Regions from separate parts of the Phenylobacterium sp. GW823-FHT02A09 genome, predicted to be linked through region 2. Evidence: predicted binding sites of a transcription regulator. Region 2 holds the regulator's gene; the other holds the start of a gene.
What was found. The regulator LexA, encoded in region 2, represses DNA repair genes until DNA is damaged. The targets are predictions, from matches to a motif close to ATGTTCNCNANNTGTTCT.
Positions count from the first base shown of each region.

Region 1: the regulator LexA is predicted to act here: its motif matches at 4,534-4,551, upstream of recA (recombinase RecA).

Region 1 is NZ_JBXAJZ010000003.1:618,515-627,853, forward strand. It holds gene AC1Q87_RS15635 (amidohydrolase) at 1-115, opposite strand, end outside; gene AC1Q87_RS15640 (FecR family protein) at 185-1,213, opposite strand; gene AC1Q87_RS15645 (RNA polymerase sigma factor) at 1,176-1,739, opposite strand; gene AC1Q87_RS15650 (TonB-dependent receptor) at 2,036-4,480, shown strand; gene recA (recombinase RecA) at 4,647-5,717, shown strand; gene alaS (alanine--tRNA ligase) at 5,970-8,609, shown strand; gene AC1Q87_RS15665 (PEPxxWA-CTERM sorting domain-containing protein) at 8,835-9,339, shown strand, end outside.
Region 2 is NZ_JBXAJZ010000001.1:590,464-599,802, forward strand. It holds gene lpxI (UDP-2,3-diacylglucosamine diphosphatase) at 1-388, shown strand, start outside; gene lpxB (lipid-A-disaccharide synthase) at 385-1,542, shown strand; gene AC1Q87_RS03080 (hypothetical protein) at 1,492-1,851, opposite strand; gene gltA (citrate synthase) at 1,993-3,273, opposite strand; gene gltX (glutamate--tRNA ligase) at 3,331-4,743, opposite strand; gene AC1Q87_RS03095 (ComEC/Rec2 family competence protein) at 4,865-6,907, shown strand; gene lexA (transcriptional repressor LexA) at 6,913-7,608, opposite strand; gene trpC (indole-3-glycerol phosphate synthase TrpC) at 7,741-8,529, opposite strand; gene trpD (anthranilate phosphoribosyltransferase) at 8,526-9,339, opposite strand, start outside.

The DNA.
Region 1 (9,339 bases), on a different contig from region 2:
CGGTGAGCTGGCTCTTGTCGGCCGCGGTGAGCGGGGCGGCGGTGGCGGCCGAGGCGGCAAGCCAGGCCGTAGCGCAGAGCGCGCTGGTCGCCAGCGCCTTCGAAATCAGTTTCATGGGTCCTCCAGGACGGCGGCGCATAGGGCGCGGCCGCTCCCCTTCAAGACGCAACGGCGTCTTGAATCCTCACTCCCCGGCGGGCGGGTAGAGGTCGATGATGTTGGGGGCGCTGTGGCCGGCCTTGACCATGCCGTAGGCCTCGAGCGTCGCAACGAAACCGGCCATATCGCCGGTCTTGAATCGTCCGCTGAGCGGGGTCGCTGCGAGATCCGCATCGGCGATGCGCACCTTGCGGGCCGAGTAGCGGTTCATTTCCTCAACGATGGACGCCAGCGGCCGGTTCTCGAACACCAGGCTGCCGTCGCGCCAGCTCGTCAGATCGGCGAGGTTGCGCTTCTCGACCGTCCACGGCGCGGCGCCGGTCTGGACCAGGTGGTGGCCGGGCGTCATGTCGACGCTGGTGTGGGCGGCCGCCACGCGGACCTTGCCCTCGACCAGGCTGACCGACCATCGGCCAGGATCGACGCGGACGTCGAACGCGGTGCCGAGCGCCGTGACCGTCCGTCCGGCGGCGGTCACGATGAACGGCTTCTCGGGGTTCTTGGCGACTTCGAAATAGGCTTCGCCCCGCACAAGGGTCAGGCCGCGCCGTTGGTTCCAGTCGGTCAGCTGCACTTCGGTGTCGGTGCTGAGCGTGACCTTGGAGCCGTCCTGCAGGGTGACGGTCTGCTGGCCGCCGACGGGCGTGCGATAGACCGCCAGCGCCTGCGGCGCAGCGGCGACCACCGCGGCCGGCACGGTGTCGATGCTTTGGCCTTGCCGCCAAGCGCCGTAGCCGAGCATGGAGCCGGCGGTGACGATGGTCGCCGCGATGCCGGCCGCCCAGCGCATGTGCGGACGCCGACGTTCGGCGGCGAGGTCGGCCTTCAGCGCTTCGCGCGCGGCCTGGATTTGCGGATCGTCCTTAAGGTCGCCGACACGGTCCCACGCGCCGCTGACCAGGGCCCAATCGTCCCTGTGGGCCGGATCGGCCGCCAGCCAGGTCTCGAATTCCTTCTGAACACCCCTGTCGTCGGGATGGCGCTGCAACCGCACGAACCACGACGCGGCGTCCGGATTACCGGAAAGACCGATTTGTCGTTGGTTGTCGTTCATCGATTTCCTGCAGCCGAATCGAGACGATCCGGAGAGCCTTGGTGACGTGCTTCTCGACAGCGCTCACCGAGATGCCGAGTTGCGCCGCAGCAGCCTTGTAGCTCAAGCCCTCGAAGCGGACGAGCATGAAAGCCGCGCGGGTGCGGGGCGAGAGTTGATTTAAGGCCTCCAGCGCCACGGAAGCTTCCTGCTTGGCCTGCAAAATCCGATCGGGAGACAGCTCGTCGAGCGGGTGGTGGGCTTCTTCAAGTTCGCAGTGCGCGCCCCGGCGCCTCACTGTGTCGCGGCGACGGCGGTCGAGCAGGACGTTGGTCGCGGTCTGGAAGATGAAGCTGGAAAGGTTTGTCACCTCGCCGCCCTGGCGACGGTTGTGCAGCCGCAGGAGTACTTCCTGAATCAGGTCGTCGATTTCGTGTCCGTCGGCCCTGCGCCGAAAGAAGGCGCGTAGGGCTTGCTGGTACGGGATCGACGCATGCGCCAATCCCTCCGGCTCGCCCCTGGCACCGGTCGTTTCCGCCCACGCCATGGAAATTTCCTGAACACCCCGAAATGTCTTATTGGCGTCATGGTTGTTGATGGGGGCGCCCAGGTCAATGACGTTTGGGAAGCCTCCACGTACGTTGCGGGGGCTGCTGTGTTTTCGTGCAACGGTGGGACGGTCGTCGGCGCCATGGGGGCGGAGAGCGGCAAAGAGCGCAGTGGTTGGCCCGCGGGGCTGGCTTTAAAACCGCGGTTGTCGGAAGGCCGTGGCGTTGGCGCGGAGCCTTGTAGCCGTTGAGTATTCTCCGTCTCGGGATCGTTGTTGCGTGCGCTTCGTCCGCCATGCTGCTTGCGACTGCGGCCGAGGCGGCCGGCCGGAAGACTCAATTTGCGATTCCCGCAGGAGCGCCGCTCGATCGCGCCCTGACCATGTTCTCGGCGCAGAGCGACCGCGACATCCTGTTCACGCCGTCCATGGTCGCCGGCCGCCGAAGCAAGGCGGTTTTTGGGCGGATGGACGCGGACGCCGCGCTCAATGCGCTGCTCCGCGGCTCCGGTCTCAGCTGGCGCGAGTTCCAAGGGCGCTACCTGGTCGAACACGCGCTTGCGCCAACGATCGAGGAACCTGAAGCCGAGATCGAAGGCCTCGTCGTCACCGCCCTGCGCCGTCCGACGCTCGATCGTCTGACGCCGATGTCCGTGCGGGCGTTCTCCGGCGAGGAGCTCACCCGGGCCGGGGCGGCCACCTTCAGCCAGGCGGCGGCCTTGATGCCGGGGCTCACCCAGACCAGCACCGGCACCGGCCGCAATCGATTCAGCCTGCGGGGCGTCTACGGTTCCGGCGAAGCGACTACCGCACTCTATTACGACGATATCCCGGTGACCGGCCCCAGCGGTACGACCGCCGATCCGGGCGGCTCCTCGCCGGAGTTCCTGCTGGTCGACATCGAGCGCATGGAGTTGCTGCGTGGGCCGCAGGGAACGCTCTACGGCTCCAGCGCCATGGGCGGGGCGCTCAAGGTGGTCTTCAAGCGGCCGGATCTGAGCGAGCCCAGCGGCTCGCTGTCGGCCGAAGCCTCGACCAATGCGGGCTACTGGGGCGAGGCCGAGACCCTGGTCGTCAACCAGCCGCTCGTGCAGGACAAGGTCGGCTTGCGGCTGGCGGCCTATCACCGCCGCGATCCGGGCTATCTTGAGAACCGTCGGCTGGGACTGAAGGGGATCAACGACAGCGCCACCTGGGGCGCACGGCTGGGACTAGGTTTCGAGTTCGACAACGATCTGCAGATCAACCTGACCGCGGCGCAACAGGACACCCGCGAAGGCGACACCAGCGGCGGCTGGGCCGGCGCGCCGCCGAACGTGTCCTATGGTTTCGTGCGGACACCCTTCGACAGCCGGATGACGATGTACGAGGGCGCGTTGTCCTGGCGCTTCTCGGGGGTGAGGCTCGCTGCCAACGCCGCATCCTACGCGTGGAAGAGCACGCGCCAGATCGACTACACCGGCACCTTGCAGAGCGAGCGGCTCAGCATCGACGGCTGCAAGCGCTATCTTCAGATCCCGATCGCCGGGACCTGCACGCCCTCGCAGCTCTCCGCCTACTCCACCTATGTCGACAGCCGCGCGCCGGGGCTGCTCTATCAGCCGATCGACCTCCACGCGGACGTCCAGGAGGTGCGGCTGCAATCGGATGAGCCCGGCTTCCTGGCCTGGACCGCCGGCGTGTTCCGCGAGGTGCGCAGCGACACCATCGACAGCCAGGTCATCGTCGGCGATCCGCTCACCGGCTTGCCGCGGCACGGCGACTTCACCGGCCGGCGCATCGTCGACAGCCGCCTGACCCAGCGCGCGGTCTATGGGGAGGTCACCCTGGGCGCGGACCGCGATACGTCCTTCGTGATGGGCGCGCGCCGCTTCGCCTATGACAAGCGGACCGAGGGCCGCGCCCTCGTCGTCAACGTGATCTCCAACACCTCCGAGGCCAACTTCCGCAACGGCGTCGAAGAGAGCGGCTGGAGCCTCAAGTTCCTCGCCAGTCATCGGTTCGGACCGTTGGCGATGGGCTATGCCCAGGCCTCCCAGGGCTTCCGGCCGGGCGGGGTCAACACCGTCCCGGGCCTGCCGCCGAACCTGGCGGTCTATGGCGCCGACTCGCTCTGGAACTATGAGCTCGGCCTCAAGAGCGCCTGGTTGAACAACCGCCTGGCGCTCAACGCGGCGCTCTATCACGTCGACTGGCGGGACATGCAATACACCGCCAACAGCACGAACGGGGCGTTCTCCTTCATCACCAACCTCGGCCGGGCGCGGGTCAACGGGCTGGAAGCCGACGTCAGCTTCGTCTTCAACCCGGCGCTGCGCGGGGGGGCGAACCTGGCTCTGACCGACGCGATCCTCACCAGCGACCAGGCCAGCGCCGACGGGGTGGGCCTGGGCTCGGCCGGCGACCGCATTCCGGCGGTGCCGCGCGTGGCGGCGGACGGCTGGCTGGAATATCGGCGCGACCTGGGCGGCGGGCTAGAGCTCTTGCTGCGCGGCGACGCAGCCTATGTCGGGCGCTCGAACAGCACGTTCGACCCGGGCGTCGGCAACGATGTGGCGCTTGGCGACTACTGGCTGCTCAACACCCGGGCCGCCGTGCGGGCCGCCCGCTGGACGATCGGCGCGTTCGTCGAGAATCTGACCGATGTCGATGATCCGAGTTTCGCCACGACCGCCCGCCAGCCGCTGACGATCGCGCCTCGGCCGCGCCGGTTCGGACTGACCGCCACCTACGACTTCTGAGACCTTGCTGGTCCTGCGTCAGTTCCGGACGTAGAGTGAATGTTGGCGCAAAAAGAACATCTTGTGAACCCGGAACAAAGCGCGTACGCCTTGTTCCGACGGACGCGGACGCCACTTGCGGGCACGGACTGTCGGGTTGGAATCATGCAACAAGGGGCGCCTTGAAATGAGTCAGTCGGCGTTAAAGCTCGTGGGACGAGAAGAAGGCGATAAGCAGCGCGCTCTGGAAGCGGCGATTGCACAAATCGATCGGGCCTTTGGCAAAGGCTCGGTGATGAAGCTGGGCGAAAAGAGCCATATCGAGGTCGAGGCGGTGTCCACTGGCTCGCTCGGGCTCGATCTGGCGCTCGGTATCGGAGGTCTGCCCAAAGGGCGGATCGTCGAGATCTACGGTCCGGAAAGCTCGGGTAAGACCACCCTGGCGCTGCACGTCGTGGCCGAGGTGCAGAAGGCCGGCGGCGTCGCCGCGTTCGTGGACGCCGAGCACGCCCTGGATCCGCAGTACGCCAACAAGCTGGGCGTCAATCTCGACGACCTGCTGGTCTCGCAGCCGGACACCGGTGAACAGGCCCTGGAGATCACCGACACCCTGGTGCGTTCCGGCGCCATCGACGTGATCGTCATCGACTCGGTGGCGGCGCTGACGCCGCGGGCCGAAATCGAAGGCGAAATGGGCGACCAGCTGCCCGGCCTCCAGGCCCGTCTGATGAGCCAGGCGCTGCGCAAGCTGACGGGGTCGATCTCCAAGTCCAAGACCCTGGTCATCTTCATCAACCAGATCCGCCACAAGATCGGGGTGATGTACGGAAGCCCGGAGACCACGACCGGCGGCAACGCTCTGAAGTTCTACGCCTCGGTGCGTCTCGACATCCGCCGCACCGGCTCGGTGAAGGTGCGTGACGAGATCCTCGGCAACAACGTCCGCGTGAAGGTGGTGAAGAACAAGGTCGCCCCGCCGTTCCGCGAGGTCGAGTTCGACATCATGTACGGCGAGGGCATCTCGAAGCTCGGCGAGATCATCGACCTGGGCGTCAAGGCCGGCGTCATCGAGAAGTCGGGGTCGTGGTTCTCCTGGAACTCGACGCGGATCGGTCAAGGGCGCGACAACGCTCGGGAATTCCTGAAGAACAATCCCGACATCGCCCAGCAGATCGAACGCCAGGTCCGCGGCGCCAAGGAAGCGATCGAGGAAGAGCTGCTGGTCGGGCCGACCGGCGACGAAGACGCCGAGGACTAGGATCCGCATCGCCGGGGCGGCCGCCACGGCCGCTCGGACCCGGACGCCTCCAACCCGACGTTCGGACCCGCCCGAGCCGGCTGAGCCCCCGCGCGGCCGCTTCGGAAGATGCGCAAGGACGCTTGGACGCACGTCGTTCAAGCGTCCTTTTCCTTTGCGGGTGTCGACAAAATCCGTAAACGGTCGCGCGCGGGGCGGCGCAACGGTGCGCGAGCCCTTATCTATTTTTTTCGCTTCAACGTCCGACGAGCCATGCCGAGCCTCAACGAAATCAGAGCTGCGTTCCTGGGCTACTTCGAGAAGAATGATCACCTGATCATTCCGTCGGCCCCGCTCGTGCCGCAGAACGACCCGACCCTGCTGTTCGTCAACGCGGGCATGGTGCCGTTCAAGAACTACTTCACCGGCGCCGAGACCCCGCCCGGTCCGCGCGCTGCGTCGTCGCAGAAGTCGGTCCGCGCCGGCGGCAAGCACAACGACCTGGACAATGTCGGCTACACCGCGCGCCACCACACCTTCTTCGAGATGCTGGGGAACTTCTCCTTCGGCGACTACTTCAAGGCCGGCGCGATCGAGCACGCCTGGACCCTGCTGACCAAGGAATTCAAGATTCCGGCGGAGAAGCTGTGCGTCACCGTCTACCACACCGACGATGAGGCGGCTGAGCTCTGGAAGAAGATCGCCGGCCTGCCGGACGAGAAGATCATCCGCATCGCCACCAACGACAATTTCTGGTCGATGGGCGACACCGGCCCCTGTGGTCCGTGCTCGGAAATCTTTTACGACCACGGCGAGCACATCCCCGGCGGCCCGCCCGGCAGCCCGGACGAGGACGGCGACCGGTTCGTTGAGATCTGGAACCTCGTCTTCATGCAGTTCGAGCAGTTCGCCGATGGGCGGCGCATCGACCTGCCCAAGCCGCAGATCGACACCGGCATGGGCCTGGAGCGCATCGCCGCGGTGCTGCAGGGCGTGCACGACAACTACGACGTCGACCTGTTCCGCACGCTGATCGCCGCCTCCAAGCAACTGGTCGGGGACGGCACGAACGGCCCCTCGCACCGGGTCATCGCCGACCACCTGCGTTCGACCAGCTTCCTGATCGCCGACGGCGTGTCGCCGTCGAACGAGGGCCGCGGCTACGTGCTGCGCCGGATCATGCGCCGGGCCATGCGCCATGCGCACCTGCTGGGCGCGGAAGAGCCGTTGATGCACCGTCTGGCGCCGGTCCTGGTCGCCGAGATGGGCGAGGCCTATCCCGAACTGCGCCGCGCCGAGCCGGTGATCGTCGAAACCCTGCGCCAGGAAGAGGAGCGGTTCCGCCGCACCCTGGGCCGCGGCATGACGTTGCTCGACGAGGCCACCGCCAAGATGAGCGCGGGCGACATGCTCTCGGGCGAAACCGCCTTCAAGCTCTACGACACCTACGGCTTCCCGCTCGACCTCACCCAGGACGCGGTTCGCAACAAGGGCATCAGCGTCGACCTCGCGGGCTTCGAGGATGCGATGAAGCGTCAGCGCGACCAGGCCCGTGAGGCCTGGACCGGGTCTGGCCAAGCCGCGCAGGCGGCGGAGTGGTTCGCCATCCGCGAGCGGCTCGGCGCGACGCAGTTCCTCGGCTACGACACCACTGAAGCAACCGGCAAGCTGCTGGCCCTGGTCGCGGGCGACGGGGAAGTCGAAGGTGCGACGACCGGTCAGACCGTGCTGGCGGTGTTCGACCGCACGCCGTTCTACGCCGAGAGCGGCGGCCAGGCCGGCGACGTGGGCGAGATCGAGTGGAACGGCGGCAAGGCCCGCGTGCTCGACACCCAGAAGCAGGCCGGCGACCTCTTCGTCCACGAGATCGAAGTGCTGCAGGGCGAACTGGCGGTCGGCGCGGAGGCGCGTCTGGCGGTCGATCCTGATCTGCGCACCGCGACCCGTGCCAACCACTCGGCGACCCACCTGCTGCACGCGGCGCTGCGCAACGTGCTGGGGCCGCACGTGTCGCAGAAGGGCCAGATGGTCGATGGCGAGCGCATCCGCTTCGACTTCAGCCACGGCGGTCCGCTGACCGCCGAGGAGATCGAGAAGATCGAGACCGAGGTCAACGCCGTGGTCCGCCAGAACCTGCCGGCCGAGACTGAGGTGATGGCGCCCGAAAAGGCGATCGAGGCCGGGGCCATGGCGCTGTTCGGCGAGAAGTATGGCGACTCGGTCCGCGTTCTCACCCTCGGCAAGTCGCTGGCGGGCGAGGGCGACTACTCGGTCGAGCTCTGCGGCGGCACCCACGTGGCGCGGACCGGCGACATCGCGATCTTCAAGATCGTCTCCGAGAGCGGCGTCGCCGCCGGCGTGCGGCGGATCGAGGCGCTGACCGGCGAGGCGGCGCGCCGCTGGCTGATCGAACAGGCGAGCGTCGCCAAGGCGCTGGCCGACCAGTTCAAGGTGCCGGTCGTTGAAGTCGCCGCGCGGGTCGAGGCGCTCGAGACCCAGCGCCGCAAGCTTGAGAAGGAACTGGCCGAGGCCAAGCGTCAGCTGGCCATGGGCGGCGGCGCCGGCGGCGCGGCTGCGGGCCCTGAGGACATCGGCGGGGTGCAGGTCATCGCGCGTGTGATGGACGGCGTCGGCGGCAAGGACCTGCGTCCCATCGCCGAGGAGTTCAAGAAGCAGCTGCCGGACGGCGTCATCGCGCTGGTCGGTTCGGCCGAGGGCAAGGCGGCGGTGACCGTCGCGGTCACTGGCGCGGCGGCCGGCAAGTTCAGCGCCGTGGATCTCGCCAAGGCGGCGGTCCAGGCGATGGGCGGGCAAGGCGCGGGCGGACGTCCCGACTTCGCCCAGGGCGGAGCGCCCGACGGCGCGAAGGCCAACGAGGGCCTCGCGGCGATCAAGGCCTTGCTGGGGGCCTGATTCGGCTCAATGGGGTTCTGAGGAGGGGGCGCTGATGCGCCCCCTTTTTTTGTCGATCGCCCCTGGGTTAACCCTGATTTGCAAAAAAGCGAACGCCGCTCGGCGAAACGTAAAATTTGCATACCCGTGTGAGGCGAGTGGCGTTGCCAGCGATTGCATTAAGCTCTAGTTCACCATCCAGAGGGGCGCCTTACGGGGCGCAGGATCAACGTAAGGATGGGTTCAATGTTCAAGTATCTGCCCGCTGCCGCCGCTGCGCTGGCGCTCAGCTTCGCCGCCGTTCCGGCCGCTGAAGCCGCGACCGTTTTCTCGGGCGGCGTCAATAATGTCACGTCCAACAGCACCGATCCGGGCCTCGTCGTCCAGACCGGCAACTACAACACCTTCAGCCTGCCGCTCGAAGTCGGCGTGACCAGCGCCCCGGTCGGCCTGTTCTCGATCTGGACCAACGAAGGCTCCATCAACCCCGACGATTGGGCCCACAAGCCGATCTCGGTCCAGCTGCAGTTCACCGCGCCGACCGGTCCGTGGTCGGGCGGCCCGATCACCGGCGACACCTTCGGCATCAACGGCTTCCTGGTTCAGGGCGGCCACATCGAGTGGGATGGCCCGGCCATCTACACCTTCGGCAACGGCGGCAAGCTCGAAGTGTCCCTGAAGGACACCAACTTCAACTGGGGCCTGTTCGGCACCAACCCGGGCCAGAAGTACGGCGCGGTGGTTGAAGCCA
Region 2 (9,339 bases):
CCAGCATGCGCTGCGGGTGGCGCGGGCCATCGGGCAGCTGGACGTGGGGCAGGGCGCGGTCGTCTGCGACGGCCTGGTGCTGGCGGTCGAGGCGCAAGAAGGCACCGACGCCATGCTGCGCCGCGTGGCCGAGCTGCCGCGCAACATCCGCGGGAGCGCGGACGCGCCGCGCGGCGTGCTGGCCAAGGCGCCCAAGCCGATCCAGGAGACGCGTATCGACCTGCCGACCATCGGCCTCAACACCATCCAGCGGGCGGCCCAGGCGGGCCTGGCCGGCGTGGCGGGGGAGGTCGGGCGGCTGTTGGTGCTCGACCGCGAGGCGGTGATCGCCCTGGCCGACGAGCTCGGCATCTTCGTGGTGGGCGTCGACCCCTCGATCGCGCCGTGAGCAAGCCGCTGTGCGTCATGCTGGTCGCGGCCGAGGCGTCGGGGGACGACCGCGGCGCGGGCCTGGCGCGGGCGCTGCGCGCACGGCTGGGCGAGGGCGTGCGCTTCGTCGGGGTCGGCGGGGCCAAGATGGCGGCCGAGGGCGTGCAGAGCCCGTTCGACATCGCGCAGCTGTCGATCCTGGGGCTTCTGGAGGGCCTGCTGGCCTATCGCAAGGTCGTGGCGCGGGTCGAGGACACCGTCGCCCTGGCCAAGCGCGAGAAGCCCGACGTGGTGGTCCTGATCGACTCCTGGGGCTTTACGCTGCGGGTGGCGCAGCAGCTGCGCAAGCTCGACCCGAAACTGCCGCTCATCAAGTACGTCGCGCCCCAGGTGTGGGCGACGCGTCCGGGCCGGGCCAAGACCCTGGCGGCGACCGTCGACCATCTGCTGTCGATCCATGTGTTCGACGCGCCGTACTTCGAGGCCGAGGGTCTGCCGGTGACCTTCGTCGGCAACTCGGCGTTGACGCTCGACTTCTCGCAGGCGGACGGCGGGCGGCTGCGGGCGCAACTGGGGATCGCCTCCGAAGCGCCGGTGTTGCTGGTGCTGCCGGGCAGCCGGCCGGGGGAGATCAGCCGGGTGCTGCCGCCGTTCGCCGACGCCGTGGCGATCCTCAAGGCCGCGCGCCCCGACCTGCAGGTGATCATCCCGGCGGCGCCGACGGTGGCCGCAAGCGTCAAGGAACAGGCGTCAGGCTGGGCGCATGTGGTCGAAGGCGAGGGCGCCAAGCTCGACGCCATGAAGGCCGCGACCGTGGCGCTGGCCTGCTCGGGCACGGTCACGACCGAGCTGGCGCTGGCCGGCGTGCCGATCGTCGTCGGCTACCGCCTGGGCGCAATGACCCACGCGATCCTCAAGCGGCTGATCCGCACGCCCTACATCACCCTGTTCAACATCGCGGCGAAGGACTTCGTCGCGCCAGAACTGGTGCAGGACGACTGCAACGGGCCGGCGCTCGCGCGCGAGGTGGCGCTGCGCCTCGACGATCCGGCGCTGCGCGAGCGGCAGATCGAAGCCCAGACGGCGGCCCTGCAGAAGATGGGCCGCGGCGGGGCCGACCCGTCAGACGTGGCGGCCGACGCCGTTCTGGAAGTGCTCGGGTCGCGAGCGTAGCGGCGCGGCGTCCAGCACGTACTGCTGGATCCCGGGGGCCGCCGCGCAGACATGCAGCTCCGACCACGTGGGATTGACCGGCCCCAGACCCAGCTTGCGCAAGGCCGGCATGAAGCGGTCTTCCAGGTAGTCCTTCAGGTCTTCCTCGTTGTCCCAGATGTCGACCGTGTGCGCTCCAGCCTCGTCGAACGAGGCGATGTGCAGCAGGCAGCCGGCAGGCGGGTTGTGATCCCAATCGATCTCGGCCCGGACCAGCTCGTACATGTCGCGGGTGATCTGGGGCTCGTTCAGCTTCGCCATGAACGCCATGGGCGTGCTCCTCATGCGGGTTGGCGGAGCAAACCCTACGAGCATCGCCGTGCGTCGCAACCTAGGCGTATACCTAGGCGCCAAACAAAAACCCCGCCCGGCGAACCGGACGGGGCTGATGTCTTTCGATGTCGATCGCGCTTAGCGCTTGTCGACCGCGACGTAGTCGCGCGGACCGGCGCCCGTGTAGATCTGGCGCGGACGGCCGATCTTCTGCGACGGATCCTCGATCATTTCCTTCCACTGGCTGATCCAGCCCACGGTGCGGGCCAGAGCGAACAGCACGGTGAACATCTCCGGCGGGAAGCCGAGGGCGCGCAGGGTGATGCCCGAGTAGAAGTCGACGTTCGGGTAGAGCTTGCGTTCGATGAAGTACGGATCGCTCAGGGCGACCTTTTCCAGCTCCATCGCGACCTTCAGCAGCGGGTCATCCCCGTGGCCGACTTCGGCGAGCACTTCGTGGCAGGTCTTCTGCATCACGGTCGCGCGCGGGTCGTAGTTCTTATAGACCCGGTGGCCGAAGCCCATCAGGCGATAGCGACGGTCCTTCACGCCCTGGACGTACTCGGGGATGTTCTCCACCGAGCCGATTTCCTTGAGCATGTTCAGCGCTTCTTCGTTCGCGCCGCCGTGGCTCGGGCCCCAGAGGCAGGCGATGCCGGCCGCAATGCAGGCGAACGGGTTGGCGCCCGACGAACCGGCCAGGCGGACGGTCGAGGTCGAGGCGTTCTGTTCGTGGTCCGCATGCAGGATGAAGATGCGGTCCATGGCGCGGGTCAGCACCGGATTCGGCTTCCAGTCCTCGGCCGGGACCGAGAAGCACATGCGCAGGAAGTTCTCCGAGTAGGACAGGTCGTTGCGCGGATGCACGAACGGCTGGCCCTTGAAGTACTTGAAGGCGCGCGCGGCGATCGTCGGCATCTTGGCGATGAGCCGATGCGACGAGATCATCCGCTGTTCCGGATCATCGATGTTGGTGCTGTCGTGATAGAAGGCCGAGAGAGCGCCGACGGCGCCGACCATGATGGCCATCGGGTGGGCGTCGCGACGGAAGCCCATGAAGAACCTATCGAACTGCTCGTGCAGCATCGTGTGATAGGTGATGTTGTGCTCGAAGGTCTCGAACTCCTTGGCGTTCGGCAGGTCGCCGTTCAGCAGGAGGTAGCAGACTTCGAGGAAGCTCGACTTCTCGGCCAGCTGATCGATCGGGTAACCGCGATGCAGCAGCACGCCCTTGTCGCCGTCGATGAAGGTGATCTTGCTTTCGCAGCTCGCCGTCGACGTGAAGCCCGGGTCGTAAGTGAAGACGTCGGCCTCGGCGTAGAGTTTTCGGATATCCACGACGGCGGGGCCGTCCGTGCCCTTGAGGATCGGCAGCTCGACCGACTTGCCGTCGAAACTCACCTTAGCCGTATCGCCCATGCCATTCCTTCCGTCTTGCAGGAGTTAAACGCCCGTTTCAGGGTGCCTTATAGCGCCTTATGCGGACTGTGAAAGCGCGTCGTCGAGGCGCCCCAAACTTTCCGGTTTTCCAAGGCTCACAAGGGCTCCGGCCAGATCAGGAGCCGGGGACCCTCCAGAGAGGACGCCACGTAAGGCTGGGCCGAACTTGCCCATGCCCACGCCCTCGGATTCGGCGAAGCCGCGAAGCGCCGCTTCGAGCGCCGGAACCGTCCAATCGGCTTGGCCGTCGAGGTGCTCGCGCAGGCGGCTCAGCCGCGCGCGGGTCTCGTCGGTCAGCAGGCCCTTGGCCTTTTCCGGAAGTTCCAGCGGACGGCGCTTGAGAGCGAAGACCGTCGCGTCGGCCAGTTCCGGCATCGTCTTGGCGCCGTCGCGCACCAGCGGCACGGTGCGCTCGATGATCGCCTCGTCGCCGTCGTGCAGCGGGAAGTCGCGGCTCTTGTGGATGCCGACGACCAGCTTGGCCAGCCGGGCCGGTTCGGCCTGACGGATATAGTGGTTGTTCAGGTGGTTCAGCTTGTCCCAGTCGAGGCGGGCGGGGGCGCCGACCACGTCCTTGACGTCGAACCAGCTGATCGCCTGCTCGTCGGAGAAGATCTCGTCGTCGCCATGGCCCCAGCCGAGCTTGGCCAGGTAGTTGCGCATGGCTTCGGGCAGGTAGCCCATGTCGTCGAATTCGCTGACCGCCTGCGCCCCGTGGCGCTTGGACAGCTTGGTTCCGTCCGGGCCGTGGATCAGCGGCAGGTGCGCCCAGACCGGAACTTCCCAGCCCATCGCCTGGTAGATCAGAGTCTGACGGGCGGCGTTGTTCAGATGGTCGTCGCCGCGGATCACATGGGTGATGCCCATGTCATGATCGTCGACCACGACGGCGAGGTTGTAGGTCGGCGTGCCGTCCGAGCGCAGCAGGATCAGGTCGTCCAGGGTCTTGTTCTGGAACGTGACCTGGCCCTTCACCTCGTCGGCGATCACGGTCTCGCCTTCGAGCGGGCTCTTCAAGCGCACGACGTAGGGCTGGGCCTCGTCGTAGTTGCCGGCGTCGGTGCGGTCGCGCCACGGCGAGCGGATCACGCGGCCCTCGGCGCGCGCAGCTTCGCGCTCGATCTCAAGCTCCGCGGGGGTCATGTAGCAGCGGTAGGCGCCGCCACGGGCCAGCATCTCGGCCACGACTTCGCGGTGGCGATCGGCGCGCGCGAACTGGAACACCGGCGCGGCGTCGGGCTTCAGCCCCAGCCAGTCGAGGCCGTCGAAAATGACCTTCACCGCGGCTTCGGTCGAACGCTCGCGGTCGGTGTCCTCGATGCGCAGCAGGAACTGGCCGCCGGTGTGCTTTGCATAAAGCCAGTTGAAAAGCGCCGTCCGGGCCGTGCCAATGTGCATGGAGCCGGTGGGCGAGGGGGCGATCCGGGTGACGACGGGACGGTCGGACATCGAGATTGAAGCTATGTCTGCAGCAGGCGCGCCTGACGTGCGCGCGGCGCCTCTTAACACGCCCTTTTCGCCACGTCCTAGCCTTCGCCGCATCGCAACATGGTTTGTCGATCAAGCCTCCGTGCAACCGATCAGTCTCTGGACGCCCGTCGCGTTCGGCGCCGGGGCCGCAATCAATCTGGCGCTCCCATCCGAACCGCTGGCGTTGGTGGCCTATGGGCTGCTGGCGGCGGCCGCGCTGATCCTGGCGGGCGTATCGCGCCTGACGCTCGGCCGGCCGGCGGTCGTGCTGCTCGTACTGACGGCGTTCGCGCTGGGCGGATTCGCCGCGGCCAAGCTTCGCACCCAAGCGGTTCGGGCGCCGATCGCGCCGGCTGGAGGCGGTGTGCGGCTGATCGAGGGATTCGTCGTCGATGTGGCGAGCCCGGGCCAGGGCGGGCCGCGGCTGCTCATCGCGCCGATCCGTATCAGCGGCCTGGCGCCGGAGGAAACGCCGATCCGGATTCGCGTGACGTTGCGCGACGACGATATTCTGCCGGCGCCTGGCTCCGCGATCTCGCTGAAGGGCATGGTCAATGCGCCGCCGCCGCCCGCCAGCCCCGGGTCCTACGACTTCGCCCGCGACGCGTTCTTCGACGGCGTCGGCGGCGTCGGATTTGCGCTGACGTCGGTCGAGCCGATCGCCGCAGCGCCGCCGCCGTGGCGTCTCGCCTTGGAGATGAAGGTCAACGCGATCCGCTGGGCGCTGGCCCAGCGGATCGTCGAGGAGATGGGCGTCGAGAGCGGCGGCCTGGCGGCGGCGATGATCAGCGGTCACGAGGCATTCGTGCCGAAGGAGCAGGTCGAGGATCTGCGCGCATCGGGCCTGGCGCACATCATCTCGATCTCGGGCCTGCACATGGCGATCGTCGGCGGCTTCACTTTCGCGGCGGTGCGTCTGGGAATCGCGGCCTGGCCGTGGGCTGCGTTGCGCGTGTCGTCCAAGAAGGTGGCGGCGGCCGCGGGCCTGTCCGCCGTCACGCTCTATCTGGTGATCTCCGGCGCGCCGGCGCCGGCCGAGCGGGCGGCGATCACCGCCGGCGCGGCGTTCCTGGCGATCCTCGTCGATCGACGCGCGATCAGCCTGCACACCCTGGCGATCGCCGCCCTGGTGATCATGGCGCTGCAGCCTGAAGCGGTGGCCGCCCCGGGCTTTCAGATGTCGTTCGCGGCGACGGCCGCGCTCGTCGCGCTGGCCGAGGCCTGGCCAAGGCCGCCGACCGAAATCAACACGCCCTGGCCGATCCGCGTGGTGCAGGCGCTCGGCGTGTGGACCGCGGCCAGCATCGGCGCGAGCTTCGTGGCGGGATTGGCGACCGGGCCGTTCGCCATGCAGCACTTCAACCGGGTCTCGACTTTCGGCCTGGTCGCCAACCTGCTGACCGCGCCGATCACCTCGTTCCTGATGATGCCTGCCCTGGCGATCGGGGCGGTGCTCGCGCCGCTGGGATTGGGCGGCCTCCCTCTGGCGGCGGCCGGCCTGGCCATCGACACCATGAACATGATCGCTTCGTGGGTCGCGGGGATGCCCGGCAGCCAGCGGATCTTCGCGAGCGCGCCGGCCTGGACCCTGCCGGCGGCGTTCGTCGGGGTGCTGTGGCTATGTCTGTGGAAGGGGCCGTTGCGCTGGTTGGGGCTGCCGCTGGCGCTGGCCGTATGGCTCTGTCCGCGGCCGCCTGCGCCGGACGCGTGGATCTCCGCCGATGGTTCGGCGGTCGCCGTGAGGCGTGGCGACGAGGCGGTGTTGCTACGTCCCGACGCCAAGCTGTTCGCCGCCGAACTCTGGTCGCGGCGGCGGGGTCTGACGGTGGCGGACGCCGACGCTCGCGATGGCGGCTATGACTGCGACCGCTGGTCCTGCGCGCCGCTGCAGGCGAGCAAGGACGCGCGCATCGCTGCGATCTTCACGCGCCGGGCCTCGACGATCGAAAAGAAGCAGCCGTTGTTCTGCCAGTGGGCTGAGATCGTCGTTATCCGCGGTCAGGCGCCGCCCTGTCCGAAGGCGCTCACCCTCACCGACGCCGACTTCCAACGCGGAGGATCGGCCGAACTCTATCGGACGGCCGATGGCTGGCGGATCGTCTGGGCGCAGGACCTGCGCGGCCAGCGGCCCTGGAGCCGCTGACGCCGTCAGTGGTAGCGGCGAATCAGGCCGACGAGACGGCCCTGCACCTGCACCTGATCGGGACCGAAGATGCGGGTCTCGTAGGCCGGGTTCGAGGCCTCCAGGGCGATCGACGCGCCCTTCTTGCGCAGGCGCTTGAGGGTGGCTTCCTCGCCCATCACCAGGGCGACGACGATGTCGCCGGAATTGGCGGTGTCGGTCTTGCGGATCACCACATAGTCGCCGTCGAGGATGCCGGCGTTGATCATCGAGTCGCCGGCGATCTCGAGCACGAAGTGCTCGCCGGCGCCGAGGATGGTCTCCGGCACCGGGATCCGGTCGCGTTCCTGCTGGATCGCCTCGATCGGCGTACCGGCGGCGATGCGGCCGAGGATCGGCAGTTCGCGGGTGTCGTTGGCGATCGGCATCACCGGAGCGTCGCCGGCGCCTTCGACCAACTGCGGCTTGAACGGCGAGCGGCCCTTGGGCGGGGCCGCGGTGGTCGCCTGCTGCGGCAGCTTGACGACTTCGAGCGCGCGGGCCCGGTGCGGCAGGCGGCGCAGGAAGCCGCGCTCCTCGAGCGCCGTGATCAGCCGGTGAATGCCCGACTTGGAGGCCAGGTCCAGCGCCTCCTTCATCTCGTCGAAGGACGGCGAGACCCCGGTTTCCTTGATCCGCTCATGGATAAACATGAGAAGTTCGTGTTGCTTACGGGTGAGCATGGCTGTCGAGCCCTTGAGAACAAAGCGCTAACGTCACGAATGTTCTCTAGGTGTTCTGGGTTAATGTCAAGTTACCGTGGAGCCTTTGAAAAGCTAGGCTTTTTCGATCGCTTGAAGGGGCCGGAGCCCGACTCAGCCGAGCAGGGCGCGGGTCGCTGCGGCGACGTCGGCCTGCCGCATGAGGCTTTCGCCGACCAGCATCGCGCTCGCGCCGCAGCGTTCCAGCCGGGTGACGTCCAGTGGCGTGAAGATGCCGCTCTCAGTGACCAGCAGGGCGTTGTCGGGCGTGGCGTCGGCCAGCCGCTCGGTGATGGCGAGATCGGTCTCGAAGGTGCGCAGATTGCGGTTGTTCACGCCGACCAGGGTCGCGCCGAGCTTGCCGGCGCGGACCATCTCGTCCTCGTCGTGGACCTCGACCAGCGCGTCCATGCCCAGGCGGGCGGCTTCCGACATCAGGTCGGCGGCGAGCGCGTCGTCGACCATGGCCATGATCACCAGGATCGCGTCGGCGCCCAAGCCGCGGGCCTCGACGACCTGCCAGGGATCGACCAGGAATTCCTTGCGCAGGGCGGGCAGGGCGACAGCGTCGCGCGCGGCGGCCAGGAACGCGTCCGCGCCCTGGAAGCTCGGTCCGTCGGTCAGCACCGACAGGCAGGCCGCGCCGCCGGCCTCGTAGGCCTTGGCCAGCGCCGGCGGATCGAAGTCCTCGCGGATCAGGCCCTTGGACGGCGAGGCCTTCTTGATCTCGGCGATCAGCGCCAGCTTGCCGGGCGAGTGGGCGCGCTCGAGCGCGGCGCGGAAGCCGCGCGGCGCAGAGGCGGCCTGGGCGGCGGCTTCGAGGTCGGCCAGGGTCCGCTGGGCTTTCCGCTCGGCGACTTCCTCGCGCTTGTAGGCGGCGATCTTGTCGAGGATGTCGCTCATGGCGCGGTCACCTCGACCAGCTTGTCCAAGGCGGCCTTGGCGCGGCCGTCGTCGATGATCTGGCCGGCCAGTTCGACGCCTTCGCGCAGCGTCTCGACCTGTTCGCCGACCAGAAAGGCGGCGGCGGCGTTCAGCAGCACGATGTTGCGATATGCGCCCTGGGCGCCGTCCAGCAGTTCGCGCAGGGCGACGGCGTTGTGAGCCGGCGCGCCGCCGGTCAGGTCGGCCAGCGCCGAACGCGGCAGGCCGACGGCCTCCGGGGTGATCGTGAACAGCCGCACTTGGCCGTCGCGATATTCAGCGACGCTGGTCTCGCCCGTGGTGGTCATCTCGTCGAGACCGCCGCCGTGCACGACCCAGGCCCGTTCGGCGCCGAGCGCGCCGAGCACGCGGGCCAGCGGCTCGACCCAGCGATCGGCGAACACGCCCATGACTTGGCGCTGGGCGTTGGCCGGATTGGTCAGCGGGCCCAGCAGGTTGAAGATGGTGCGGAAGCCCAGGTCGGTGCGGATCGGGGCCACGTGGCGCATGGCGCTGTGGTGGGCCGGGGCGAAGAAGAACGCGACATTGGCCTCGTCCAGGGCGCGCAGCTGCTGTTCGGCGGTGGCGGCCAGATTGACGCCCAGCTCGGTCAGCACGTCGGCGGCGCCCGAGCGCGAGGACACCGCGCGGTTGCCGTGCTTGGCGATCTTCAGGCCGCCGCCGGCGCAGACGAAGGCGACGGCGGTGGAGACGTTCAGGGTGTGCAGGCCGTCACCGCCGGTGCCGCAGACGTCCATCACCTGGAACGGATGGTCCAGGGTGACGGCG